2 regions of the Paenibacillus sp. Y916 genome follow, and region 2 is predicted to be linked to the other one. Evidence: riboswitches for the same ligand, from Rfam matches in the RefSeq annotation. Region 2 holds a riboswitch; the other holds the start of a gene.

Region 1 (14,946 bases), on a different contig from region 2:
ATCGCATCCAGTTTTATAATGCAAGTCTTTTTTTAATGCCTTTGTTTAGACATTTTTTATTTTCTCGCTGACCGGATTTATAATATAACATGCCATTCCCTATCAACGCAAGTCATAATTTTTTACAATTAATAAGTTCAATATAAATATATATAATCCCTTCGCCCCATCGATTCTAATGGTTGCAAAGGGATATAGTTTAGTCATTAAACAGGCAGTATCTCTTCATCTTGTCTAGAGATTGCAAACAGAGCCGCCCAAATCAGAATAAAACCAATAAGTTGTGCTTGCGTGATCGCCTCTCGGAATACGATCCAATTAATCAGCACCCCTACCATTGGGAAACTCAACTCTGCCAATGTCGCAACCGATGCTTTCGTAGTCGTTAACCCCTTATAATAAACCAAAAGACTGAGCAAACCAGGTAATAGAGCTTGGCCCAATAGATTCACAGAGACCAATACCATAGCAGTCGTCCCGATTGGTAAACTCCACACTCCACCTTCACCCCAAGTTATAAAGAGTAGCAATGGTAATGCCAGAATAAATCTTAAGGAAGTCACGGTCTCATACTTCATCTGACCAACCATTAAACGCCCCATAACAGTTGATCCTCCCCATAGAGCCGCAGCTCCAAGAGCTAATAAACTACCCAGTTGAACAAAGTCATTCCATTTCCCCACAGGTATCGCAAATCCGAATGTGAGTAAATACGTACCTATTAAAGCTAGCGAGAATAGAATCGAGAAATGCTTTGGTAGTCGTTCTTTCAATAGTAATCTTGCCAAAATAATTGCAAACAGCGGTTGAAGCTTCTGAAGTAACAACACGACGTTTATATTCCCACTAGACAATCCTATCGTAAACAGAATCGTCGCTAGCGCTGATCCGCCCCAAGAGATAAAGAGCAATGCACCGACATGCCGCAGTCGCAATCCATGAAGTTCATCGCGATTTCTCCATAGCACCGGAGCAACAAATAGAACAATAATAATATGCTCAAGCAATACAATCTGGGTTGAAGTAAGTGAATCTAATAAAATAATTCGAAATAAAGGATCTACTCCCCATAGGGCCGCTCCCAATACTACTAGCCAAAACCCACTCTTTGAAGGCTTTTCTCTAACCGCCACAACAGGCCTTACACTCTCCACTACATTGTCCACTCTCTCTATCCCCTTGTTCTGAATATGGGGTCTTACAATAGAAAACCCCCGCATTCGATAGTTATCGACATTTACGGGGGCTGATCAAATAAGCTTGTGCGCAACAAAAAATCCACGCCATGCATGTGCTTTGATCTTCTTCCATCCGGACTTTACCGTCGGCCTTGGATTCACACCAAGTCAGTCGCCACCATCTTCATGATGACGAGTCGCGGGCTAGAAGCTCATATATAGAGGTTGTTCAAAAAGTCACCTTTTGAACTCGCACTATAAAATAAGAACTCTCACCGCCGGTTAGGAATTTCACCTACCCCGAAGATCCATATTCATTTTATTAAATGCTATATCTTCTATTAAAGGACTCCAAATGAAATTAGTCAATGATTTGTTTCAGTAAATCACTTCAATCTTACATTTCAAACGACATACTCACGATACTTCTCAACATCCATCGCTCTACACTCTAGTGTTAATCGTGTACCCACATGATCATACTCAGTAGAGATTATATTCGCATGTTCATTTAAATAGGAGACCACTTGCCCTTGTTCAAAAGGAATCAGCATCACACATTGCATATAATCTTTAAATATATGTGCCCTAATCAAGTCAACGAGTTCGGTTATACCCACTCTTTGCTTCGCCGCAAGGTAAACACTATCCCCTTCCACTAGTGGAACTTCACAATCCACCACATCACATTTATTATAAGCAAGGATCGTTTCAATATTTGTAATTCCGATCTCTTCTAATGTATGGTTTGTAATATTCATCAATTTCTCATACTTATCGTTAGAATAATCAATCACATGAATCAACAAATCAGCTTCAGCCACTTCTTCAAGCGTAGATCGAAAGGCCTTGATGAGATGATGAGGTAGTTTACTTACAAATCCAACCGTGTCTGTCAGTAGAAAGGACTTGTTATCTTCGAGATGTATATTACGAACCGAAGTTTCCAGTGTTGCGAACAACATATCTTTCTCAAACACTAGCTTGTTACCAGATGGACTGAATGACTCTACCAAGGCGTTCATAATCGTTGATTTCCCTGCGTTTGTGTAGCCAACTAGTGATACGACTGGAAGCTTATTCTTTTGGCGCTGCTTGCGTTGGGTTTGGCGTTGAGATACGAGTGTTTCCAGTTCTTTGTTCAATGCACTGATCTTATCCTCGATTCTACGGCGATCTAGCTCAAGTTTCGTTTCTCCAACACCTTTATTCTTGGTCCCAACACCTCCACCTTGCCGACCCAATGATTCACGCAAACCGATTAATCTAGGTAGCATATACTGCAGTTGGGCTACTTCTACCTGAAGTTGGGCTTCCCTTGTCTTTGCCCGCTTCTCAAATATATCTAAGATTAGAATCGTCCGGTCAATCACCTTGCACTGTAAGTCTGCTTCTAGATTACGAATTTGCGAGGGAGACAATTCATCATTAAAAATAACCATGTTCGCCTCCTGCTCCTCATACAACGCCCTGACATCCTCCACTTTACCTCTTCCAATATAGTGAGTTTTATTCACTCTCTCTAAATTTTGTGTTAGCTCCCCTACTACTCCGACATGACAAGCTGAAGCTAAATTCCCTAATTCCTCCATAGAGTATTCGAAATCCTCTTGATGCTTCACATTGACACCTACTAGGATTGCTCGCTGTTGCAATTCTTCCATATAGTTTAATCTCCTTTACCTTCATAATAAAAAAACCTCAGGCTAATCTCCTGTGGTTAAGCGAACGGGATATATCCATCTTTACCAAAAGGGTGACCTTTCATATTTATGTATACACAAAAATGAAAGATCCTTCGACCTAATAAGTCATGGTATGGATGATTATTGGGTGGTTATCCATAAATACAACAAAAAGAGGGCGGGGTCGCCCTCCTCTTTATTGATGCGATTATTCGCAATAAATGGAGTTCTCTAGAAATATACACAGACCAATCCCGTTCGCCCTGCACAGTAGCAGAGCCTTTGCACTATTCAATTAGTGGTACAAAGGTTGAAAGCGGATTGTATCATTCATCTCTTCGAGAACCCTCCGATCATTATAGTTATTTCCATATTAACACAGATGAACCAATCTCACAATCTGAATGTGCAAGGGTGGCTATGCCGAAATACCGGTATCCATTGGCCCCATCATGTGCCCTTTACAATATTCCTAATCGATTGCTCTTCTTATCTGTAATCAAATAATCCTCTATATGTGAATTGGAACCGTGATGAATAGCATTTAATTGATCGGTTAATTCCATGAACCATTGTTCATCTTTAGTCAATAAAGCGATATCGATTAGATTCTTTAATTGCTCAATATTATCTAATGAACTCTCTGGGAGCTTTTTCACCCCTTGATTAAGTACATCAATAGTTGTCCCAATCACCGTTTCGTGATCCGAGGCAATCACATGTATTCCCATAGTGCCAGCTAACAAATTTATTGAATCGATAAAACCATGTATTAATTCACCATGATTTGTATTTCCCTTGACCCAATCACCTATTTCAATATTCATTACAAATCACCACCATTTAAGTTAGTTTAAGAATAATATCTATTTAATAACTTTTTGAAAGCTATACTGTAACTATAATTGTTTCAGTAATGATTGTCAAATTCCTTTTATCAAGTAGAACCGACCTCGCCATTCACTATTAGGTGCAATAAGTACATCTAAATTCAACCCAATCCCTCTGAAGCTAACTTTAGTTGCATGGAGTACATCTAATTTACTGGAAATTCCACTTTTCAGCGTTATCGCCATTTTTAACTGTAGTTTGTACAACTAATTCTCTCTTCCCCTACTTTTCCTGCTATTTAATTGTACTTTACACATCTATTCTAGCCTCATCCTCACTACCTTCATGCGCGAAGCAATGTTCGTCACTCTAACATCACCACTCTATGCCTATTCCACTGAATGACATCCGGAATTTATGATGTTACATGGAATATGGATCGAATTTATTATGTTAAAAAAACTCCTGCTAAGGGAGATTTAATAAGATCATATCTAACTTACTCTATTTAGAGTTGGTAAAGGGGAAGTTCCATTACTCTAAACTTTCCGTCGATTTTTTCACGGTATAAGTAAACTCTTTATCTCGAATCGAATCAGCTTCCCTGATTACAAATGCTGAACCATCTTCATTTAGAAAATTAACTTCAAATGTATATTCTTCTTTATTTACTTCTTTTTGTTCTACAATTTCGTTAAGAGAGATTCTAGGTACTATCCCTTGCACGACATAGGATTCAAATAATTTCTTCTTATCATCTAGATCTAATGCAGGTAAAAATCCTCCATTCCCATAACTGGGCGGAGGACCTTATATTAGTACTTTCTATTATTCACTTCTCGTTCCGCAACAGCCTGAGTATAAATACTCTCTGGAAGTACTATACGTTTCGGTAGGTTTTTGCCCCCGATGATCTCTTGAACAGCCTGCATCAGATTCATTCCTAATAGCGGGTTACATTCAACAACAGCATTGATCTTCCCTTCGACCATCATTTCAAAAGACTTGCGTGTTCCATCCACAGATATGATGACAATATCTATACCCGGACGCAAACCAGCCGCCTCAATAGCTTCAATCGCACCTAGCGCCATATCGTCATTATGTGAGAACAACACATCGATATCTTTACCTTGTTCTTCTATGATTGACTGCATCACTTCTTTTCCCTCTTCAAGGGTGAAGTTGGCTGATTCACTCTTCAATATCTTAAAATCGGATCGAGAAGTAATGATCTCTCGGAAACCATCCTTTCGCTCAATCGTTGGAGTAGAGTCCATTGTTCCTTGTAGTTCTACGATACCGATAGGTCCAGGAGTATCCCTCATTTTATCCAATAGGTATTTCCCTGCCTTACGACCTTCATCATAAAAGTCAGAACCAATGAACGTCACATAAAGCGATGAATCACTCACATTAACGGAACGATCCGCTATGATCACAGGTATTCCAGCTTGCTTCACTTCTAGAAGAATGGGCTCCCATCCGGATTGTACGACGGGTGCAATCGCAATGACATCCACCTTTTGTTGAATAAAAGAACGGATCGCTTCAAATTGCTTCTCCTGGGATTGCTCCGCATTCTCGAATAATAGTGTAATCCCAGCTTCCTTTGCCGATTCCTTCACCGAGTTCGTGTTCGCTCTGCGCCAATCGCTTTCTGAACCCAACTGAGAGAATCCAAGCCTAATCGGCTCAGATGAATATAATGACTCCATCACTTCAACGGATTCATTGTCCTGCAGGGATATCTCCGAATTCCTCGTATCTGAGGGGGTGACAGGAGTCTCCGCTGTCTGAACAGACTCGCAGCCTATGAACGAAAAGCTGAACAATACAATCATACACATCATGAGTACTAACCTTCTATTCATCATATTCCCTTTCCATAAGCAGATTTAGGGATCATAGTCATCTTAAACTCTAGTTGTATTCCTATTAAAAGTTTGACATATCCCGCTTCAAAATGGAAGCACCCCTATTTCTACGAAAAAGTGATACCGTCCTTTGAGGAGGATGGTATCACTTTCATCTAGCTTGTTATCCTCTCCCGGACGATCGCCTAGAAGTAAGTAGTCTTTGAAACACAATGAAGCTGAACAATAATAGTCCAATCACAATCTTTGTCCACCAAGAACTTAAGGTTCCTTCAAAGCTGATAATCGTTTGAATAACCCCTTGAATCATAACTCCGAAGAAACTACCTACAATATATCCAACGCCCCCAGTAAGTAGAGTTCCTCCAATCACGACTGCTGCGATGGCATCCAATTCTAGCCCATTAGCATGTAGCCCATAACCAGACAGCATATAGAATGTAAATACCACACCGGATAGCGCGGAACAAAAGCCACTTAACGTATAGACAAGAATTTTAGTACGTGCTACTGGTAGTCCCATCAATACAGCAGATTGTTCACTACCACCCAATGCATAAACATTACGACCGAAGCGAGTGTGATGCGCCAGATAGATAGCAAGCGCAATAGCAATCAGGGCAATAAGTACACTAATGGAGATGAAGTTACCACCCGGTAGATGGATCTTGGTCTGTGCCATACGGGTATAGAAGGCATCATTAATCGTAATCGTATTAATACTAATCACATAACAAAGGCCTCTTGCTAAGAACATGCCCGCTAACGTTACGATAAACGGCTGAATATTGAAATAATGAATAATAGCCCCCATCGCACAACCAATAGTGGCACCTATCATCAGCACCAACGGAATCACAATAAATGGTGGCCAGCCTAAGTTCTGAATAAGACTTGCGGAGATCATTGTGGTCAGGGCTATCATTGACCCCACGGATAAGTCGATACCACCGGAAACGATGACGAAAGTCATTCCGATAGCTACAATCAAAAGAAAGGCGTTATCTATCAATAGATTCAACAGCACCTGTACGGAGAAGAAGCCAGTATATCGAAAGGATCCTAGTGCGAACATAACAATAAATAGAGATATTGTCACAATAATAGGTAGATATTGTTTTTTAGCCATGTCGTGTTACACCTGCCTTACTCGTATACTTACGAGATTTCCATCTCTCAAATATAATCCTCCGGAACGTCTCAGACTGGATCAAACATACGATTAAGACTACAAACGCCTTAACAACCAACGTTATTTCTGGTGGAACACCAATCATGTAGATCGTTGTCGTTAATGTCTGAATAATAAGTGCACCCACTAGCGTCCCCGATAAATAGAATCTACCTCCGTTCATGGATGTCCCTCCAATAACGACAGCGAGAATAGCATCAAGCTCAATCCATAATCCCGCATTGTTCCCATCCGCACTTGAGACATTGGAGCTAAGAATTAGACCCGCGATCCCCGCACATACGCCACAAAATGCATATACCGAAATTAGTATTACCTTGGATCGAATTCCTGCAAGACGACTCGCTTCAGGATTGGTACCAACGGATTCGATAAACAAGCCCAACGCCGATTTACGTGTCAGCAACAATGCAATGATAAATATAGCCATTACGATAAAAATAGAGAAAGGCAATCCCACAAATGATCCTGCACCGATATAATTAAATTTGGGACTTGAAACGGTAATAATCTGACCACTCGTGATCAGTTGGGAAATTCCACGCCCAGCCACCATTAATATAAGTGTTGCGATAATGGGTTGAATTCCTCCCAAAGACACTAATAATCCATTCCATATTCCCAATACCAAAGCCAAAACAAGCGAAATTACTATTGCAAGCATTACTAAGGTAAATGTATTCTGATCACTACCTCTACTGATCGTCAAACAAGCTAATGCCCCTGTAATTGCAACAAGGGAACCAACGGATAGATCTACTCCTTTGGTCGCAATGACTAGAGTCATTCCGATAGCCACCACAATGAGGGGTGCACCAAAATTCAATATATCGATCAGACTTCCATACAGATGGCCATTACGTACCTGAATTGAGAAAAAATCAGGAGAATAGAATAAATTAAATAATAAAAGTGCCGCCAACATCGTTATTGGCCAGAATATATGATGCTTCATTAATCTAGACATCGGTTGAATGACCTCCCGCAATTGCCTGTAATACATAGTGTTGGCTTATTTCATCGCCCTTCATTTCTTGTACTAAGTTGCGATCCCGGAGAACTGCGATGCGATCACTAACACGAACGACTTCTTCTAATTCGGAGGAAATAAATATGAAAGACATTTTTTGTTCGCGCGATAAGGTAATAACCAATTTCTGAATTTCTGCTTTCGTCCCCACATCAATCCCTCGCGTAGGCTCATCTAAGATGAGTAACTTGGGCTGCATTAATAACCACCGGGCTAGAATAACCTTCTGTTGGTTGCCACCACTTAAGTTTTTGACTAGATGCTCTGGATTCGGGGGACTGATGTTGAGCTTCTTAATATATTCCTCTACAATCTCTTCTTGCTTCTTGACGGGAATGGTTCGAAACAAACCAAGGTTAGCCTGAAGAGCAAGAATGATATTCTCTCGAATCGTTAAATTCTCAATAATGCCTTCCGTTTTTCGATTCTCAGAGCAGAAGGCGACGCCTTGTTCAATCGCCTGCTTAGGAGAATGTACGGTCCCCCCGCTATCACCGAACTTAAGATTCCCCTGATCGGCACGATCAGCTCCGAATAATAGTCGTGCTAGCTCTGTTCTTCCAGAACCGAGAAGTCCTGCAAGTCCGACGACTTCTCCCTGTCCGATACGTAAGGAGAATGGCTCGATGTATCCCTTTCTTCCAAGCCCAGATGCCTCCATTAATACTTCATCTATTCCCTCTCGGCCTTCTTTCGTCTTCGGAAGATCTTCAAGCATATGCAGTTCCTTACCTATCATCTTGGATACTAATTCTATTCGAGGGAGATCTTTGGTTACATATTCCCCAACAAATTCTCCATTACGGAGAATGGTTATACGATCTGACATTTCATATACTTGTTCTAAGAAGTGAGTAACGAATAGGATGGCTAGTCCTTCATTCTTTAATTGGTTCATAATCTGGAATAATTGCTTCACTTCATTCTGATCCAAGCTGGACGTTGGTTCATCCAGAATAAGAACTTTAGCCGAAACATCCAAGGCACGCGCTATCGCAACAAGTTGCTGTATCGCCACTGAATAGCTTTGCAAAGGCTTGGTTACATCAATATTTAACTGCAATCGCTCTTTGAGTAATTGTGTAGCTCTTCGGTTAATTTCTTTCCATAAGATCCGACCGTAGCGACGAGGCTCGCGACCGATAAAGATATTCTCCGCAACCGACAGATTCGGACATAAATTGATTTCTTGATATACGGTACTTATGCCAATTTCCACAGCATGTTGTGGGTTTTGAATAGATACTGTCCTACCTTCTAAATCGACCGTACCTTGATCAATCGCATAGACCCCAGTTAATACTTTGATAAGAGTTGACTTTCCAGCCCCATTCTCTCCCATTAACGCATGAACTTCTCCAGGAAATAATCGAAAGTTAATGCCAGAGAGTGCTTTTACTCCGGGAAACTGTTTATGAATATCAGTCATTTGTACAATAGGTCGTTGCTGCTCCATAATCCTCTCTCCTATCCACTCTGTTGTTTAAGACCACTTCGGCCAAAGGACCTTTGACGATGAAGTGGTCTATCATTCCAACTATTGTAACAAGTTAATACATACGGTTAGGAAGTGCTTCTTTCGCTTGATCGATTGTAAATGTGCCCTCTTCTACTACTGTTCGTTTCGGTACCTCTTTCCCAGCGACAACATCTTTAGCAGCTTGCATTAATTGCCCACCAAACAATGGATTACATTCCACGATAAAGTTAATCTTGCCCTCGCTTGCAGCTTGGAAGCCATCTTTAATTCCGTCAACCGTGATGATGATAATATCTTCACCTGGTTTCAGACCAGCAGCTTCAATAGCCTGGATTGCTCCTAAAGCCATATCATCGTTATGAGCGTAAAGCACGTCGATATCCTTATTCGCTTTCAAGAATGCTTGCATGACTTCTTTTCCTTTTGCACGGGTAAAATCTCCTGTTTGAGAAGCAATGATCTTCAGATTTGCATTATCTTTGATTTTATTCTCAAATCCCTCTTTGCGGTCGATCGCCGGAGCAGATCCTGTTGTTCCTTGTAACTCAACAATATTCACTTGTTCAGTAGCGTCCTTATATTGATCCGCAAGCCATGCACCTGCCTTTTCCCCTTCGAGCACGAAGTCGGAGCCTAGAAACGTTACATAAAGTGAGGTATCCGTTGAATCGACAGAACGGTCCGTCAGAATGACCGGAATCCCTGCGTCTTTGGCTTCTTTCAGAACCGTATCCCAACCGGACTCAACTACCGGAGAGAAACCAATCACATCCACCTTTTGTTGAATAAAGGAGCGTATCGCTTTGATTTGGTTTTCTTGCTTCTGTTGTGCATCAGAGAACTTGAGATCAATACCTGCTTCTTTAGCAGATTCCTGTATGGAAGTCGTATTCGCCGTACGCCAGCCGCTTTCTGCCCCTACTTGCGAGAAACCCATTACAATCTTCTTATCTGAAGATGTATCTTTGACTGCTGCATCCGTCACCGTTGTCGTCTTAGCAGGTTGATTCGTTTTGCCGTTATTTGCAGCATCATTAGTCCCACCACAAGCAGCTACCAATAACATCAATGACATGAATACTGTAAATGCCCCTATCTTTTTTGCTTTTCTCATTTATTTCATACCTCCCCTTGTCATCACCAATCATTGGCGTGTTCTCATTATATAGCGCTTTCATTTCTTGATTATACGGAGGTCCTTAGGTATTTCTTATGTTTTTTTGTTTATTTTTCTTATATTCATTTATGTTTGTTTGATTATTTGTTTGAAAATTGTGATTTTATGGTCTTTCTTTATATCCATAGAAAATGAGTCGATTTTTTGATATGATAATTCTCGAACACTGGAATCGCTTACATTATTTATAGAAGGGTTACATGACCCATATGAGATTATTGCAATGGATTAATTCAAGCGTACGCGCTAAACTGCTGACCCTATTCGTCATTCTAACTTCCATACCTTTGATCGCAGTTGGATCGGTTTCCTATCAGAAGTCGTTCAATACGGTTAGCAGCCACAGTAAGACAGCAACGTTGATGGTTGCTGATCAGCTAGGCCGAGATATCGACATTCTATTCCAAGACGTTGGAGAGTTACTCGAATTGAGTAATAATCCGACAGTTCATCATTTCTTGTATTCTCAAAGTGAGACTTATGAGGATGCCAAAGAAATATTAACCACCTTTGATTTGTACAGAGAAACCTATAAGTACGAAAGTGTTCTCAACATCTCCATGGTGAATTTGTATGGGAAAGGGATTAGTGAGCAGATCGGTGTATTCCAACTTGACGTTAACCCGCTCCGTAACTCTCATTTCACCGAACTACTTAACCATCCCGATCAAGCGCTGAATATTACCCCTACTAATGCTGATCCGCTAGATAGGTTAGACGGATTTCAATACAAGCAAACCAACGTCATTTCCATTATGGCAGCGGTCAAACAGCAAATCACACACGAGGTCATCGGGTTTATTGTCATTGACCTAGACGATTCCATCGTCGAGCAATTCATAGACAATACCAAGATTGGACAAACGGGATTCTTCCACGTTATTGATGAGAAAGGTAAGCCTATTTTTGTGCCTTCACAGTCAGACAATCAGATTCAGGCATCTCAACTTCAGCAAACAGAGCTACAACATCAGTTCATTAACCAAAGAGGTAGCTTTGTGGAAGCCTCCCATGGCAAACCCCAATTCATTGTATATACCACTTCTAAGGAGACGAATTGGATCATCGTTGGCTCTGCGCCGTTGCAGGAGATTGTTGAGGAAGCCAACGAGATCAGGCAAGTCATTATTATCAGTGTTGCACTGAGCATTCTATTTACGATGACACTATATTTCTTTATGACCAAATGGCTGATTCGACCTGTCCAATTATTGAAGAAGCAAATGCGCCAAGCAGCATCAGGTTTTCTCGAAGCAAAAGTAAAGACATCAGGTCAAGATGAAATTGCTGATCTAGGTAGAAGCTTCAACACGATGTTGGAACAAATCAAAATGCTGCTCGAACAAAGTATCAACGAACAAGAGCAAATTCAAAAAGCAGAACTGCGAACGTTGCAAGCTCAGATTAACCCACATTTCCTGTACAATACATTGGATTCGATTGTATGGATGGCAGAAGCCAATAAGAATGACCAAGTCATACAGCTTGTTCAAGCTCTCTCGCGTTTTTTCCGCATAAGCCTAAGCAAGGGCCGTGACTGGATTCCTTTAAAAGATGAACTTGAACATGTCCAAAGTTATTTAATTATTCAGCAAATGCGTTATCGAGATATATTGCAATACGAAATTGACGTTCATCCCTCTTTATTGGATACACCTATTCTAAAAATGACACTCCAGCCTATTGTGGAGAATGCACTTTATCACGGCATTAAGAACAAAAGAAGAAAGGGACTCATTCGGATCAGCGCACAGAAAGAAATCGATGGGAACTTCAAGTTAGTAGTAGAAGATGATGGAATCGGAATCACCCCCGTACGTATGGAACAGATTCGTAAAAGACTAAACACATCATCCTCACAAGAACTAACAGAAGAGGACGGAATCATCGGATTCGGTCTATATAACGTACATCAGAGGGTCCGGCTATATTATGGGAGTAACTACGGAGTGGCCATAGAAAGTGTAGAGCTTCTGGGGACATATGTATCCTTATGTATTCCGATAGAACGGAGGGAAAATCCATGAAGAGAGTTATGCTAGTAGACGATGAAATATTGTTCCGAGAAAGTATACGCGACTGCATTCATTGGGAACAAGAAGGCTTTGAATACTGCGGTGATGCCTCGGATGGCGAGATAGCCTTACCCCTTATTGAGCAGTGGATGCCTGACATCCTCATTACCGATATTAAGATGCCTTTCATGAACGGTTTGGAACTCAGTTCTATCGTTCGTAAAGTGATGCCTGACATTAAAATTATTATTCTTAGTGGACATGACGAGTTCGAATATGCTCGATCTGCGCTTCGAATCGGTGTCGATGAGTATTGTATGAAGCCCGTTAGTGCCGCTGATATTATCCAACAACTACACCAGATCAGTGAGAAGATTGATTCAGAACGTCAGGAGAAAGAACGGATTAATAAACTTACACAAATGATCACTAATCAGACGCTGCGCACACAGGATATGCTACTTGCTGATCTGTGTAGTGGCTTCATAACAACGGCTGAAGCCATCCATGTAGCTTCATTACTCTCCCTTCAACTTATAGCTAAATATTATACCATCATGATTACTCATTTTCGCAGCCGCGAAGACGACTTAGCCATGGATACATCCCTTCTAGCACAGATTGAGGCAAAGCTTGAGTTCGACTTAAAGAAACAAGTTGAATTTCTAGCATTTAAACGGATACGTACAGAAAAGGTGTGGGTGCTACAAGGAAACACCGAAGAACAACTTCAGCTTGCGATCTATTCTATTCAGGAGGATTATGGTCATCTTGATGAGGTAAACCTTCCGATCGTGGTATCCTTTGGTATCGGTAACATTCAAGATCGGTTACAGGGTATTCACGATTCCTACCTAGAAGCGGAAGAAGATAAGCATTGGCGTCGACTTACCAAGCAGAATCGACATAATTTCGGTACTATGAACGGAGACTCCCCAGATCATACGATTTCATTAGATCATCATGTGTTCATCGAGTTTCTGAAATTCGGATCGCAGGCCGACATGAAGACGTTCATCGAACAATTTGCTGCTGGCTTGAAACGATTAAATTGGAATTCATCTTTTTACGGCTACTATATTCTGAACGATCTTACCTACAAAGTATTCCAAAGTGTAAAAGGGACATTTCGAAATTCGACCGAAGTCACCGAAGTACAGGGTAAGCTGCAGAAACAAATAGAAACCGTCAATGACTGGGAAAAGGCCTTCGTCTACCTAGCAAATCTTGCTGAACAATACTGGTTAAAGCGTAGAGATGCTGCCGATAAATATACGGGAATGCTAGAACAAGTGAAAGAATATATACGTTGCCATTACCATAACAATCAATTATCGCTTCTAGATGCGGCCGAATCTGTCTGTGTAAGCCCGAGCCATCTTAGTAAAATATTTAGCCAGGAAACCGGCCAGACATTTATAGAATATGTAACATATATTCGTATTCGTAAAGCGATGGAGCTCTTGAGGTCAACCCATGCCAAATCTTATGAAATTGCCTATCAAGTCGGTTATCATGATGCTCATTATTTCTCTAACCTATTCAAGAAATCAACGGGAATGACCACCAAGGAATTTCGACGGAATGACACATTCTCTATCCAGGATTCCGGAACGGAAGGATCATAGCATGCTAAAAACGACTACGATGATCACCACGATACTGTGCTTTCTAGCATTATGCTCGCTTCTTATTGTCATTAACTTCAAAGGAGATTCATCCACTCCAGACAGTCCAATTTCTACGTCTAAGAACCGTGAGATTGTATCAAAGACGAAGACGTTCGGTATCATTTATCCTATGGCACATTCCTATTATGGAATGATTACACAAATTGCAGAAGATACCGCGAATGAACATGGTGTTCGCCTGATTGTAAAAGCACCTGACGAAACCAGTTCAGAGCAACAAATTCGCATGATGGATACTTTGATTCGGCAGAAGGTCGATGGGATCGCCATCGATCCCATCGATTCTGTTGCTCTTATTCCAATGATTAACAAGGCCGTGGACTCAGGAATCCCTGTCATCTGTTTCGAATCGGATTCTCCTGGAAGCAAACGCCTCGCATATATCGGTTCGGATAACTATTATTCTGGTAAGCAAATGGGGGTTATTATCAGTTCTTTATTGAACAATAAAGGAATGATATTGGTCGAGACAGGTATGTCTGAGATGAACAGCTTAAGCGAGCGGTTGGATGGATTATTAACTTACTTAAATGAACATACGGAAATTCAGGTTCTCAATGTACGTTATAACGAAGGCAAATCAGCAACTGCCACGGCCGATCTTGAGTTAATGATTGATAACCATCCTCACTTCGACGCTTTTGTGGGCCTCGATTTCATTTCCGCTTCCGCTTCCATATTCGTATGGAAAGCGAAAGGTCTTGATCGATATGCCTTCACATTCGGAATGACACCTAATATTATAGAAGCTATTCATAATGGCCAAATCACATCCTCTCTGTCCCAGAAT
Region 2 (14,946 bases):
ACGAGAACACTTATTAATCCAAAACAGACACTCACGCCTGTCTTAGCCCCGTCAAAAGCCGCTGTTGTAACCACCTCAATATTGCCTGACACAGCCGCGAATCCAAATCCAATTAGAATAAGTGCAAGCCATATTGCATTGATCATCCCATATACCTCCCAGTTCATACCATCTCTAATAGAAGTTGTTTAAAAATCAGCTTTGGATCACATATTAGTAAACAAACAATAACTCCCTAAACACCTTCTCCAAGGAATACAACCAAGTATTTGAATGTCTGCGATTCTCAACATTTTGTAGCATGACATCCTTTGTCGCTTCAACCTTTTCCGGAAGTTGACTTCCCGAAGAATACACGGGTACTTTTCCTACAATCGCATTATCTTTTACGATCTCAATCCTACCTCGTAGTCCAAAAGAAAGATCCACACCTGAATCTCTTTGCTCTGTTAAGACGAGTCGATTGGTTATTGAGCTTTGCTCTCCTTCTGCAGTTGGATATGAGAACGATTGACTAACGACAAGTTCGTGCCCGTCAACTTTCTGCCCACGTTTAAGCATCTCCACAAGCGGATAGTTTGTAAATCCATAATCAAGCATCTTCCGATGGTCGTTCCAGTCATCACCATCATTTATAGTTACTGTAACCAATTGTTGTCCATTTCTCGTAGCAGAACTAACAAGACAGCGAAGTGCCTTTTTGGTATAGCCCGTTTTCACACCATCCGCACCCTCGTAGAAGCGAAGCATCTTATTTTTGTTATCCCACTTATAGTCCCAGGATTCGGTTGGATTTGGAGCTTTTTTTACGGGAGTCTTGACAATTTCCTTGAAAATTGGATTATGCATTGCATACACGGTTAATTTCGCTAAATCATTGGCAGAAGAATAATGCCCCTCAGCATCCAAACCATGAGGATTCATGAAATGAGTATGCTTCAGTTCTAATTCAATCGCTTTTGCGTTCATCAAATATACAAACCCTTCTTCTGACCCACCAACATGTTCTGCAATCGCTGTTGCTGCATCATTACCTGAACGGAGCATCAGTCCATAAAGCATATTCTCAAGCGTCATTTGCTCTCCAAGCTTCAAATATATGGATGATCCTTCTTTACCGTAGGCATTCTTACTAACCTGAACCGGCTTGTTAAACTGCCCCTGTTCAATAGCCACAATAGCTGTCATGATCTTGGTTAAGCTAGCAATTCGAAGCTCATCATCGCCCTGTTTAGAATAGAGTATCCGCCCAGAAGTGACATCGATTAACGCTGCTGCCTGCGCATGAGTTGATAATGCAGGGATCTCCTTCTGCATTGGAGAAGCATTCACATTGTTAAAACCAATTAATGCTACAAATAGGATCGTCCATACTGCTACCATATATTTCAGTTTTTCGTTCATGTTTTACATTCCTCCGACCTAGTTCTAGGGAATCTTGTACAAGTATATGCTTTTCAGTAAATAGGTATGTCCCTGTTTACTTATTTAGAGGCAAACAAATAACCCCCTTCCGTTAAGATCTGGAAGAGGGTCGAAGGATAGTTAAAGAACAGTGTGATCTGATGCGTCCCGAACAGGTACTGTCGTTGTAGATGAACCTACATTGTTGTTATTCTTCGTATCCTTCTTCTGGCATATGGATTGGATCTTCTCCATCACATATGGAATCATGTCGATCACTTTCTCTTGGATATGGGTTTGAGTATCAAGTGGTAAAATATACACACCATCTTTACCTACAACTAGAAATGCGATCGGACGAATGGATACTCCTCCACCCGTACCTCCACCAAAGGGTAGTTTTTTTGATTCTTGATGATCGTTAGCCGAAGTTCCTGAACTTTTCGTACTACCCTCCACATGAAAATCACTACCCCCAGCCGCAAAACCAAACCCAACTCTACTTATAGGCAGAATCACACTACCATCTGGGGTTTGTACTGGGTCCCCAACAATGGTATTTACATCCACCATACTTTTAAGATTTTCCATTGCCGTTTGCATTAATCCTTTGATAGGATGGTCCTCCATTTTTTAACTCCTCCTTTCACCTTCAGCACGCGTAAGATAAGTACCAAGCCTGCATATATAGCGTATCCGCAAGAGATTTGGACTATGCAAGACACCTCACTGGTAAAATGCGGATGATCATCATATGTAGGTACAACAAATAATCGCGGAGATTTCTTCAGTTGCACATGATGTGACAACCACCCCACAATGAATGTCTTAGCACTCCATACCATGCCCGATGCGATTGCAGTATATGCAGCATCTCCGGCACAAAAATGCGTTGACCATTCAAACTTAGAAATAGACAATCGAGACAATGTCACTTCCAACCACACTTTTAGTGACTCCGTCGCCTCTAGAATTTGATGAGAGACGTTCAACCAATGATCTACTTTTCGTTTATCAATTTGGCTATCATTATGCGCCTCTTTTTCTTGACCAATATTCTTGCTCTTATCAACTTCTATCTCAATACCCTTTTCCAAGTTCTCAATCTTTAACATAGGCAATTCATAATGAAGTCGGATTAATCCATATAGCATCTTAATTTTGAATACTACTTCATCATCTTTCCCTGTCTTCCTCACCCATACATCTGCTTTAATCTTGGAGACAAGAATAACTGCGATGAGTAGTAAGATTACAATGACAATTATCGTAACAATCCACACGTATTAACCCCCATGTATCTGCGAAATTGATCTTTGTTCTTAGTATGGCAATTATTCATGGGAATCATTCCGGGAAAGTGAATGCCAAATAGCAGGTCAAGGTTAAACACCTCGACCTGCTATTTCAAGAAAAAAACCGATCGGCGTCCTTCGTTAAGGAATTTATGTAGTAGATCACCTACACGCCAGCCAACTTCCAGTAGTAGTCATCAAGGTTAGTTGCAAATTTGCCCTCTAAATCCACCACTATTCATCTTATTCTATGAATCTTTAACATCATCCAATGTCAATTGACGCCCATCTAGTCGATCAAAGAGCATTTGCGTCTCTTCTTCAAGATTGTCCTTATTCTCAAAAAGAGAGGGTTCTGGCAAGTCCTGTAAGTGCGCCAATCCAAAGTAATCCAGAAATGAGTTCGTTGTACCATATAGGATAGGTCGTCCAACAGCCTCCGCTCGCCCTTTCTCTTCAATCAAATCCTTATTGACGAGTGTATGAATAGCACGTTCAGACTTGACTCCACGAATTTCCTCGATCTCCACACGTGTAATCGGTTGGCGATATGCCACAATCGAGAGCGTCTCAAGCGCAGCTTGTGAAAGTGACACACGAGCAGGAGAATAAGCTAATTTCTCAAAATATTCTGCATGCTCTTGGTGCGTTGCCAGCTGATAGTTACCAGCAATCTGGATCAATTGTAATCCGCGCTGTTGTCGTATGAAATCATCCTTCATTTCTTCCAATGCATCTTTTACTAACTCATTACGTTGCTCAACAATTTCAGCAATTTGCTTTACACTAAGGCCTTCGTCTCCTGCTAGAAAAAGAAGCCCCTCAATAATCGATTTCAATTTCGGGTATTCCATGTAGTTCTTCTTCCCCTCTCCATTCCATGACAATGTCATCGAATAGTCTCTCCTGATAACACAATATTTGCTTCATCTTCATTAATTCTAGAATAGCTAGGAACGTCACCACAATTTCATGACGCACCATATCCTCATGCAGTAGTTTGGAGAATAGTAGTTTACTACCTTTACCCCCATGTTGTAGAGCTTCGACAACATCGCGAATGCGGCCCTTGACCGTAATCTCATCTCTGTGGATTCGAGAATAAGAGTTACGTTTAACTACCTTACGTAAGGCCTTCTGAAAAGCCGCGACTAAATCTGAAGTATGTAATCCCAGAACAGGATTCACAGATACGGTGGGCATCCATGTCGCTAAATCCTCTGGTTCTTTTGAAAACATTAGACTTCTGTCCCACTCACGTTCATGAAGATGCTCGGCAATCCCTTTGTATTTACGATACTCTATAAGCTTCTGTATCAATTCCACCCTCGGATCATAATCATCCTCCTCATAGAAATCGAAATCATCAAATTCTATGATGGGTGGTTTAGGAAGCAACAATTTACTCTTAATTGATAATAACGTTGCTGCCATCACGAGAAACTCGCTCGTAACTTCCAGTTCAAGTTCCTGCATATTCATCAAATAACTCATATACTGCTCTGTAATCTCCGTCACGGGGATATCCTGGATGTCGATTTCCGCTTTATCAATCAAATGTAGAAGTAAATCCAGCGGGCCTTCAAATGTTTCCAGCTTATATAATACAGACACGATATGTTCCTCCAACCAACCATAATCAAAAATATAGTACCCTTAATTTAAGGGTACTATATTAAATAAGCACTATTTAAACAGTTTCGTCAAGTTTGCCATTTCAATAGCCGAGATCGCTGAGTCATATCCTTTGTTACCTACTTTTGTTCCCGCACGTTCGATGGCCTGTTCGATATTCTCAGTAGTTACGACTCCGAATATCGTTGGAATACCACTCTTCAAGTTAATAGCGGCTACCCCTTTTGCTACTTCATTACATACGATGTCATAATGAGATGTTGATCCCCGAATCACAGTACCTAATGTAATAACAGCATCGTATTTCCCACTATCCGCCATTTTTTGAGCAATAAGTGGAATCTCGAATACACCTGGTACCCATGCAACATCAATCTCATTATCTTGTACACCATGTCTCTTCAATGCATCAAGCGCTCCATTAAGTAGCTTACTTGTAATAAATTCATTGAAACGACCTACAACTATACCATATTTCAATCCCTCGGATACTAAATTACCTTCAAAATAATGTGCCATAATAACTCATCTTCCCCTCAATTTATATTATATAGGTTGTTCGAACAGCTGACTTTATGAACTCGAACTTATCGTTTTAAATCTTCATCTTGCTCAATATCATCAAATTTCATTAGATGACCTAGTTTTGCCTGCTTCGTATGCAAATAACGTGTGTTATCCTTATTCTCTTCCATTTGAATAGGAACCCGTTCAACAACTTCGAGTCCGTACCCTTCTAATCCTTTTATTTTACGAGGATTATTGGTAAGCAGTTTAATCTGACGTACACCCAGATCCTTCAGAATCTGTGCTCCAATGCCGTAATCTCGTAGATCAGCTGGGAAACCTAACTTCAGGTTAGCATCGACTGTGTCAAAACCTTCCTCTTGCAATTTATAAGCTTTCAATTTGTTAAGCAGACCAATGCCTCGACCTTCCTGACGCATGTAGAGTAGAACACCACTACCTTCAGCTTCTATTTGGCGAAGCGCTGCCGCAAACTGAGGTCCACAATCGCAACGATGAGAGTGAAATACATCCCCCGTCAAACATTCGGAATGCACACGCACAAGTACGGGCTTACTCGGGTCAATCTCTCCCTTAACCAATGCAAGATGCTCTTTGTCATCCACTTCGTTGGTATATGCAATCGCCTGGAATTCACCGAAATCGGTTGGCATACGTACCGAAACTTCACGATTAACTAATCTTTCCTTATCATTACGATAATGAATCAATTCCTTAATATTAATAAGCTTCAAATCCTGTTCGCGAGCGATCGTAACCAGATCTGGTAATCGAGCCATCGTACCGTCTTCCTTGATAATCTCACAGATGACAGCTGCTGGATATGATCCACACATACGAGCCAAATCTACTGCTGCCTCCGTATGGCCTGAACGACGAAGAACGCCACCCTTTTTAGCAATTAATGGGAACATATGCCCCGGTCTACGGAAGTCTTCTCTAGTTGCATTTGGGTCCATAATAGCCTTCACGGTTAATGAACGCTCATTAGCAGATATTCCCGTTGTAGTATCTTTATGGTCAATAGATACTGTAAAAGCAGTTCCATGATTATCCGTATTGTGTTCAACCATCGGTCTCAAATCTAATTCATCAGCGCGTTCTTGGGTGATCGGCAAGCATACCAATCCACGGCCTTGACTAATCATGAAATTGATTACTTCTGGGGTTGCCTTTTCAGCAAGGGCAATGAAATCCCCTTCGTTCTCTCGGTCTTCATCATCTACGACGATAATGACCTTTCCACGCATCAGATCATAGATGGCTTCTTCAATTGGATCAAAAATAATGTCTTTCTCCATATTCATTTCCTCCTAAAATTACACAAATCCATTTCGAGCTAAGGATTCCATGTTTATTCCTGAGTGTTTACCCTCATCTTGCTTTCCTGAAGATTTATAATGAAGCAAATGATCTACATATTTACCGAGCACATCACATTCAATATTCACCGTATCTCCAGCCCGCTTATAATGTAGAACGGTCTGAGCCAACGTATGCGGAATAATCGATACTTGAAATGTATTTCCACTCGTATGGATAACAGTGAGACTGATGCCATCAAGCGTTATAGAACCCTTTGGAATAATAAATTTGAGAATATTCGAACTTGCTGGTGTAATCTCATATACAACGGCATTCTGATTCTTAGTCACATGATGGATTGTCCCGATGCCATCAACATGCCCCTGAACGATATGCCCGCCAAAGCGTCCATTAGCAATCATCGCACGCTCTAAATTTACCTTACTTCCCATCTGGAGATCTTTCAGGTTGCTATTACGATATGTTTCAGGCATAACGTCAACGGAAAATGATTGACTATCGATTGAGGTTGCTGTAAGACATACCCCATTCACAGACACACTATCTCCAATCTTTAGATCATCCATAATGATGGATGCCGTAAGCTGTAGCACCATTGCTTCTCCACTTCGTGTAATTCCTCGAAGTGTACCTATCTCTTCAACTAACCCTGTAAACATTGTATAACCTCCCTTCCAGCCGATTAGGACCACACAGGTATGCCACTAATACGAAGATTATCTCCCAATTGCTCTACTTCCATAGATTCTAATCTAACAGCATCCTTCATCCATTCGCTTCCCTCAAAAGAAAAACTACTAGGGGAGTTCAAGCCACCTACAATTTTAGGAGCAAAATAAAGTATAATTCGATCAACTAATTTAGCCGCAAGCATGGCACCATTCAAGGTTCCTCCTCCTTCGAGAAGAATTGAGCCTATCTTCATTGCACCAAGCTCTACCATCGCTATGGATAGATCTACTCGAGGACCTTCACCACAAACAAGTACAATGACACCCGCTTGCTTAAGCTGTTCTGCCTTCGCAACATCCATCTGCCCAGTAGTTAATATGATACTTTGCGCTAACCCATCATTCACAATATTAGATTCTAATGGCGTGCGTAACTGTGAATCCACAATAATTCGTATCGGGTTCAACCCTCCCGTTGCTAGGCGTGTTGTCAAATGGGGATTATCCATTATAACTGTCTCCACCCCAACCATAATGCCTTGATGACGATGACGGAGTGTATGTACCTGTTCACGCGCAACTTCGTTGGAAATCCATTTACTATCTCCTGTTTTGGAAGCAATCTTGCCATCTAATGTGCTGGCAGTCTTTAATGTAATGAATGGAATCCCTGTTGTAATATATTTAATGAATTTCTCATTTAGTTTCAGTGCACGATCTTGAAGTAATCCAACTTCAACCTCAATCCCATGATCACGTAGCATAGCGATCCCTTTGCCTGCTACCTGGGCATTAGGGTCTTGAGATGCGATAACGACCCGATGGACACCATCTCGTATCAAACGTTCACTACAAGGCGGTGTTGCTCCATAATGGCTACATGGTTCCAAGGTCACATAGACGGTACTCCCTAATGCCTTCTCGCCAGCCATATTCAATGCATGGACCTCTGCATGTGGGGTTCCAAGCTCTAAATGCGTCCCTATACCTACCATGACCCCGTCCTTTACGACAACGCAACCCACGACTGGATTTATATGAGTCTGTCCTTGAGCTCGTTCTGCCATATCCAGTGCGAGTGTCATGTAAAACTCATCATTCATAATTTCCAATGGTTACTTCACCTCATCCTTCTATACACCATACTCACATCAATACACTGCAAAAAAAATCAAAAATACCCCGCAACAGATGAAATGCATTCATCCGATACAGGGGTTAGTTGTGAGAATTATAAGAGTACACAAAAATAAAGCTATGAAATCAGTCAACAAATATTCCACAGATAACAAAGAAAAACATCATTGTGTATATATTGTGAAATCAGTCACGTACATCGGTGCCTTATTTATTATGTTACGATACGCGATCACTGAAGTGAATTGCGTAAGTTGCTCTCCTTCTCCCATCCAGACTATACTGTCGGTCCTAGATTCTCACTAGGTCAACCATATGCCAACTTCATCAGCATATGGGTCACGGACTAAGCCATATTATATTCATTAGTATGATCTATAAATACGGCAACACCGCCGGTAGGGAATTTCACCCAACCCCGAAGGATAAATCAATATGAAATTATACTTATGTTCGAATTTTACCATCAACAAAATAAAAATACAAGAGTATAACTATATTTAATATAGCAAGTTACAAATCCGCCGGAAAGCGAAGCGTTATCCCAAATTTCGATTGCCCTAGTAAGTACGTGCTTTCGCATAATTCAAAAAAAAAGGCTAATCCCCTAAGAGACTAGCCTTTTTATTTGAATTTAGAAAGTTTAAACTTTTACGCTTCGTCCCAAACTTTTACTTCCTTCATTTTGTCATTAGCTTTGATGTTATCTACATGTTCCATACCACTTGTTACTGTACCAAATACAGTATGAACGCCATCCAAATGCGGTTGTGGTGCGTAAACGATAAAGAATTGGCTACCGCCTGTATCTTTACCCGCGTGTGCCATGGATAATACGCCTTTAGCATGCTTAGTTGTGTTGTTAACAGCTTCACATTTGATTGTATATCCTGGGCCACCAGTACCAGTACCTGTTGGGCATCCACCTTGAGCTACAAAATTAGCAATTACACGGTGAAAAGTTAATCCGTTATAATAACCGCTATTAGCCAACTTTTCAAAGTTAGCTACTGTTCCTGGTGCTTCTTCTGGCAAAAAGTCAATTTCAACCACTCCGCCGTTTTCTAATTCAATTGTTCCTTTTTTCATTATAATTCCAACCCCTTAACATATTGTGTGGATCTTCATAAAATAATTATAGACACCCTATAGTTTACTATGAATGGATACCTGAAAGCAAAGAAACATGGAAAAGAAAACAATGAAATCATTCCTACGTAAATACGTATGGATTGATCCTTCGTCTGAAGCTATTCACCACAGTGCTAGCAAGCTAACCTAACGGGTTATTTCAACACCGCTTGCTTACGAATTCTCTCCGGAACAAGGTCATTCCCTATAATATCTTGGAAGCTTTCACGTTTCACTACAAGATCGCTCTGTCCACCTTTTACAAACACTACGCTAGGTCGACGAATACGATTATAATTGCTCGCCATAGAATAGTTATACGCACCCGTACAAGATACAGCTAACAGATCTCCACTTTGTACTTCAGGAAGCTTCACATCCCAGATTAACATGTCACCACTTTCGCAACATTTTCCAGCAATAGAGACCACTTCCGTCTCTTCATCATTCGCACGATTAGCAAGGAGCGCCTCATATTCAGATTGGTATAGTGCAGGACGCGGGTTGTCCGTCATTCCACCATCAACAGCAACATACTTACGCACACCCGGAATGTCCTTTTGTGTTCCTACAGTATACAGCGTCGTCCCTGCATCTCCCACAATGCTCCGTCCCGGCTCTACCCAAATCTCAGGAAGTTCACCTGAAAGATCCGCGAAATGCTCCTTAACCGCATCCGTAATCGCTTTAACATATTGGACAACTTGTAACGGTGTATCTCCCTCAACATAACGGATTCCAAATCCGCCACCAAGATTTACAACTTTAAAACGTACTCCAAGTTGCTGCTGAACCTCTTTCGCGAAATCAGCTACTTTTTGAACAGCCATCTGGAACCCTTCGACCTCGAAGATTTGCGATCCAATATGCGAATGCACACCAAGTAGCTCTATGTTAGATAAATCCGAAGCGACCTTGACACCTTCGTGAGCAGAACCATTTCCGATATCGAATCCGAATTTGGAATCTGTTTGTCCAGTCGAAATATATTCATGCGTATGTGCTTCAACCCCCGGGGTAACTCGTAAAAGAACATGAACTTGCTTGCCCTTCTCAGTCGCAATAGCCTGCAGCAAATGTAATTCAACCAAATTATCTACTACAAAACATCCAATTCCCGCTTCGATCGCCATGTCAATCTCATCCGGTGTTTTGTTATTACCATGAAAATGAATGCGTTCCGCCGGGAAGCCCGCTTGTAGGGCTGTATATAATTCGCCCTCAGATACGACATCCAAAGACATGCCTTCTTGTTCCACGACCGTGCACATTGCCATTACACAGAATGCCTTACTAGCATAAGCCACTTGAAAATTGAGCCCTGACGACTTAAATGCTTCAACATATTCTTTACAACGTTCACGGATCAATTGTTCATCCATGATATAGAGTGGTGTGCCGAATTGTGCTTTAAGATCAACAACATCGCAACCACCGATTTCTAAGTGTCCACTTGTATTTATTGTACTTGTACCATGTAAAAACATCTCTACAGTCCTCCACTTTTGATGGAATTGATATTCCACTTCTATTTACCTTAGTATATCAGAATCCTAAAATAAGAGTAAATGGATTTATGTGCAGAACATTTGTGTTATTCGACGCAATCGCTTCTCAAACTACTTTAGTGGCATTCGTGTATTATCTCGTGGTTTATTGAAAGAAGGCCGTTTCTTATTCGACAACACCGGCATACGGAACAGTATCTCAGCCATCGCCTTTGCATTAAAGGGGATAAATGGCCATAGATATGAAGAGTTATACGATCTATGGAGCGTCAACAAGAGAACAAGCAGTGTCGTGCCGATCACAAATCCCGGGACGTGAAAGATGGATACAGCTATAAGTAACACTAAGCGTACAATCCGATTAGCCAGACCCAATTCATAACTTGGTGTAGCGAACATCCCGATCGCAGCAATCGCCATATAAAGCACGACTTCATTGATAAACAGACCTGTCTTGACAGCAACATCCCCTACAAGAATAGCTGCAATTAAGCCCATGGCTGATGCGATTGAAGTTGGCGTATGAACAGCAGCAAGACGAAGTAAATCCACACCCAATTCCACCATAATAAACTGAGCTATGAGGGGGATCTTTCCCGTCTCCTGTGGGCCAATAAATTCCAAAGCAGCCGGCTTCAATTCTGGATTCAGAACAAGTAGCATCCAGAGCGGAAGTATAAACATCGAGAACAATATTCCCAGAAATCTAACCCAACGCAAATATGTGCCAATAAAAGGCGTCTGACGATTCTCTTCTGCATGCTGACACAAATCAAAGAACGTTGTAGGCATAATCATAACGCTTGGCGAGGTGTCTACGAACACAACAACTCTACCTTCAAGTAAATGTGACGCTACCACATCAGGCCGCTCTGAGTACCTTACTAACGGATATGGATGCCAACCCTTATTGATGATAGCTTCCTCAAGCTGTTTATCACCAAGGGGTATGCCATCTATCTTGACTGCTTTGATCTTCTCTCGAATGCTATCAATTTGTACCTTATCCACAATATCATCTATATAAGCAATACATACATCCGTCCTTGTCCGCCGACCAACCTGAACGACTTCATACATCAATCCAGGGTCTCTGATTCTACGTCGAACCAATGACACGTTCGTGAGCAATGTCTCTGTGAATCCATCTCTTGAACCCCTAACCACCCGTTCTATGGATGATTCATCTGGGTTACGAGAGGGATAAGTACGCGTATCTACCAAGAGCACCGTACTGTCACCTTCCATGAAGAATGCACTCATACCCGTAAGTACCTTGTTAATAACCTGACTTAATAAGTCCACTTTCTCCACTTGAATATGAGGTATGTATTTATCAAAGAAAGACTTCATAGCGTCTGAGCAAACTTCTCCTTGCCCAATATAGGTCAATCTTGTGAGGATCTCCGTCATATTATCGCTGTCTGTAAATCCACTTATAAATAATATTCCTGTTTCAATTCCACCAAAGTTCATTTTACGAAAATCAACATCAAATGAAGATTCGAGCCCCATCACCTCATTTAACACCTTTTCAACTTGATTCAGATCCCCAGAGAACTCATCACGCTCCTGCCAATAAATAATGGATTCCTCAATGGTATCTGACATTTCTTCGTCTCGCTTATCCTGACGTTTCTGTTTGCTTGAATCGCTCTTCTTTTCATTCTCGCTATGGTTTAATTCTTCATCTGACATGCTGTCTCACTCCCTTGATGTTAGCTAATTTCGATATACAAACCAATCAAACAGCGAACCCAACACCTTGCCAGCAACCATAGCCATCAACAAACCCACCAAGTAACTTTTCATATGAAGGCGTTTCGCTAGAATGGGAAGTACATTCAATACTTCTGTAAGTGCTGCTGCTAATAGTCCAACAAATATTCCAAAGAATGCTCCTATTATTAACGCAACTACGGGATTAAATGCTCCTTTCCACTGCCAAAAGTCACTTATTGTTCCAACGAGAGATCCTGTAATCAAGGCTCCTTCATACCAGTGGACTTTATGATAAGTGAAAGTTAATTGCGCAAGTCTTGGAACGATATCTAGAACTAGAATAAAGGCAATTACTCCGCTACCAACAGCGATTCCTCCCGCAATCCCTAATAATATTTCCACAACACCTATCATCATACTCATAATGAGCTCTCATCCTGCTTCCGTTGATTAGCCCCTTCTTTCTTATATTCTTCAGCCACTACGAATTGATCGATATTCTCTTGATAAAGATACATTTCAACTTCAAGCGGTGTCGGCTCCTCGTTCCACTTCTTCTTAAAGAGATGATTAAAGAACACAACCATTCCGAAGCCAATTCCTAAGGAGTACGCACTCTGAAAAAGATAAGGATGCTCATTCCGTTTTCCAGTGACCATCTCTACAACCCTAATGTGTACCTCCATCATATTGACGTCTGCATGAAAATTCATAATCGTTAGTGCTGACCCAAAGAACAACAATAACCACACAAGTACGAACAAGGATTTAGATGGCTTCTTTGGTTTTTGAACAATTTCAATGATGACTTGCTGCATCCCAATGGATTCGATATATACATTCGGTATGACAGTCTTAATTCGCGAGATAATCTTCATTAGATCCATCACAAGTAAGTTTCCATCTACCTGTTGCGGGAAAGATAATTCAAGGTTGTACAACTTCTGTTCCCATTCCGGTTCACTCAGAATTTGAGCGACTTCACCAAGAGTCACTATCTTCCCTCGAGGGATTAGAACACGTTTCTTAAGTTGGAGATACACCGTCGGAGTGGAGGTATATTCCATAACAGATCACTCCTTTACTGTTAAATTATCGTTAGTATGTGATTGAATAGTGTTTTTTAGTCAAAAGAAAAGAACCTGAGCACTTATGTCTCAGGTTCTCTCCATTCATATTCACCTATGCTGATCATTCTATTGCGCAATCTGCTCACGAATAAGCTGAAGAATCTTTTTCTCTAAACGAGATACCTGCACTTGAGAAATTCCAAGTCTACTTGCGACTTCGGATTGGGTCTGATCCCGATAATATCGGAGATAGACGATAAGCCGTTCGCGTTCGGATAACCCCTCTATTGCTTCATTCAGAGCTAGTTTCTCAAACCATTTATCTTGAGACTCATCTGCAATCTGATCCATTAGCGTAATAGGATCCCCATCATTCTCATAAACTGTCTCATGTATAGATGTTGGCGGCTTGTTGGCCTCCTGCGCGAACACTACTTCTTCCGGGGTGACTCCAAGATCCTCTGCCACTTCCTTAATTGTCGGCAGACGATTCAACACCTTCGAGAGTTCATCCTTCTTCTTCCGAACCTTATTGGCCATTTCTTTCAATGAGCGGCTAACTTTGAGTGTACCGTCATCTCGTAAGAAACGCTGGATTTCCCCTATGATCATAGGAACCGCATAGGTCGAAAATTTGACATCATAACTTAGATCAAATTTATCAACGGATTTCAACAGTCCAATGCAACCAATTTGAAACAAGTCCTCTGGATCATACCCTCTGTTCATAAACCTTTGAACAACGGACCAGACAAGACGAATGTTACAGTTAACTAGTGTATCTCGGGCAACGGTATCCCCCGTTTGACTAAGTGCAATAAGACGTTTGACTTCTGAATCTTCCAAGTAGGTTTGCGAGACTTTCTTCACTTCAGCATCCATTACTCCAACCCCTAATTATATAAAGCTTTCTTGGATTCAATCCTCTTCTTCATCCTAATCGACGTACCCGATCCCAATTCGCTAGACACTTCAAATTCATCCATGAAATTTTCCATAATGGTAAATCCCATGCCCGATCTTTCTAATTCTGGCTTAGAAGTATATAAAGGTTGCTTCGCAAGATCCAGATCTTCTATCCCATGTCCACGATCTTCCACGGTCATCGTGACCGTATCTCCCTTGATCTCAGCCGTAATGGTGACCATTCCAGTGGAATCAGAATTATACCCATGAATAATGCTATTGGTTACCGCTTCAGATATGACGGTCTTTAGGTCACTTAACTCATTCATCGTCGGATCCAGTTGCGAGACAAAAGCAGCAACTGTGAATCGAGCAAATGATTCATTCACTGATTTCGCGGCAAACTGTAACGTCATGAAATTATGTGATTGGGCTTGTTCTTCACTCATGACACGACCTCCAACCCCGAAAGCGCATCGCTCTCGTTTTCATAGATATTCATTATCTTGAACATACCTGACATCTCCAGCAGACGAAAAACTGGTGCATTCACATCACACACTGCCATTTTTCCACCTTTGCTCTTGATTAGCTTGTACCTTCCAAGAATAAC

Evidence for each region. Region 2 has a riboswitch for FMN ahead of ribD (bifunctional diaminohydroxyphosphoribosylaminopyrimidine deaminase/5-amino-6-(5-phosphoribosylamino)uracil reductase RibD). Riboswitches for the same ligand answer to the same signal wherever they lie in the genome.
Region 1: it holds a riboswitch for FMN, as region 2 does, so the genes downstream of both, AC1TO9_RS18255 (DMT family transporter) here and ribD (bifunctional diaminohydroxyphosphoribosylaminopyrimidine deaminase/5-amino-6-(5-phosphoribosylamino)uracil reductase RibD) in region 2, are expected to answer to the same signal.

Annotation. Positions count from the first base shown of each region.
Region 1 is NZ_JBXCJA010000009.1:144,409-159,354, reverse strand. Features, by position in the region: gene AC1TO9_RS18255 (DMT family transporter) at 207-1,166, opposite strand; FMN riboswitch at 1,296-1,490, opposite strand; gene hflX (GTPase HflX) at 1,583-2,842, opposite strand; gene AC1TO9_RS18245 (IDEAL domain-containing protein) at 3,325-3,690, opposite strand; gene AC1TO9_RS18240 (hypothetical protein) at 3,787-3,939, opposite strand; gene AC1TO9_RS18235 (hypothetical protein) at 4,229-4,420, opposite strand; gene AC1TO9_RS18230 (ABC transporter substrate-binding protein) at 4,510-5,547, opposite strand; gene yjfF (galactofuranose ABC transporter, permease protein YjfF) at 5,735-6,700, opposite strand; gene AC1TO9_RS18220 (ABC transporter permease) at 6,693-7,730, opposite strand; gene AC1TO9_RS18215 (sugar ABC transporter ATP-binding protein) at 7,723-9,249, opposite strand; gene AC1TO9_RS18210 (ABC transporter substrate-binding protein) at 9,344-10,387, opposite strand; gene AC1TO9_RS18205 (histidine kinase) at 10,651-12,477, shown strand; gene AC1TO9_RS18200 (response regulator) at 12,474-14,093, shown strand; gene AC1TO9_RS18195 (sugar ABC transporter substrate-binding protein) at 14,095-14,946, shown strand, end outside.
Region 2 is NZ_JBXCJA010000001.1:526,643-541,588, reverse strand. Features, by position in the region: gene AC1TO9_RS02555 (nucleoside recognition domain-containing protein) at 1-146, opposite strand, end outside; gene AC1TO9_RS02550 (D-alanyl-D-alanine carboxypeptidase family protein) at 214-1,317, opposite strand; gene ytfJ (GerW family sporulation protein) at 1,546-2,034, opposite strand; gene AC1TO9_RS02540 (DUF2953 domain-containing protein) at 2,007-2,687, opposite strand; gene scpB (SMC-Scp complex subunit ScpB) at 2,948-3,553, opposite strand; gene AC1TO9_RS02530 (segregation and condensation protein A) at 3,522-4,316, opposite strand; gene ribH (6,7-dimethyl-8-ribityllumazine synthase) at 4,386-4,853, opposite strand; gene AC1TO9_RS02520 (bifunctional 3,4-dihydroxy-2-butanone-4-phosphate synthase/GTP cyclohydrolase II) at 4,922-6,163, opposite strand; gene AC1TO9_RS02515 (riboflavin synthase) at 6,182-6,847, opposite strand; gene ribD (bifunctional diaminohydroxyphosphoribosylaminopyrimidine deaminase/5-amino-6-(5-phosphoribosylamino)uracil reductase RibD) at 6,871-7,971, opposite strand; FMN riboswitch at 8,253-8,426, opposite strand; gene AC1TO9_RS02505 (peptidylprolyl isomerase) at 8,648-9,085, opposite strand; gene lysA (diaminopimelate decarboxylase) at 9,283-10,614, opposite strand; gene AC1TO9_RS02495 (spore germination protein) at 10,747-12,333, opposite strand; gene AC1TO9_RS02490 (stage V sporulation protein AB) at 12,358-12,780, opposite strand; gene AC1TO9_RS02485 (stage V sporulation protein AA) at 12,777-13,424, opposite strand; gene sigF (RNA polymerase sporulation sigma factor SigF) at 13,554-14,309, opposite strand; gene spoIIAB (anti-sigma F factor) at 14,321-14,782, opposite strand; gene spoIIAA (anti-sigma F factor antagonist) at 14,779-14,946, opposite strand, start outside.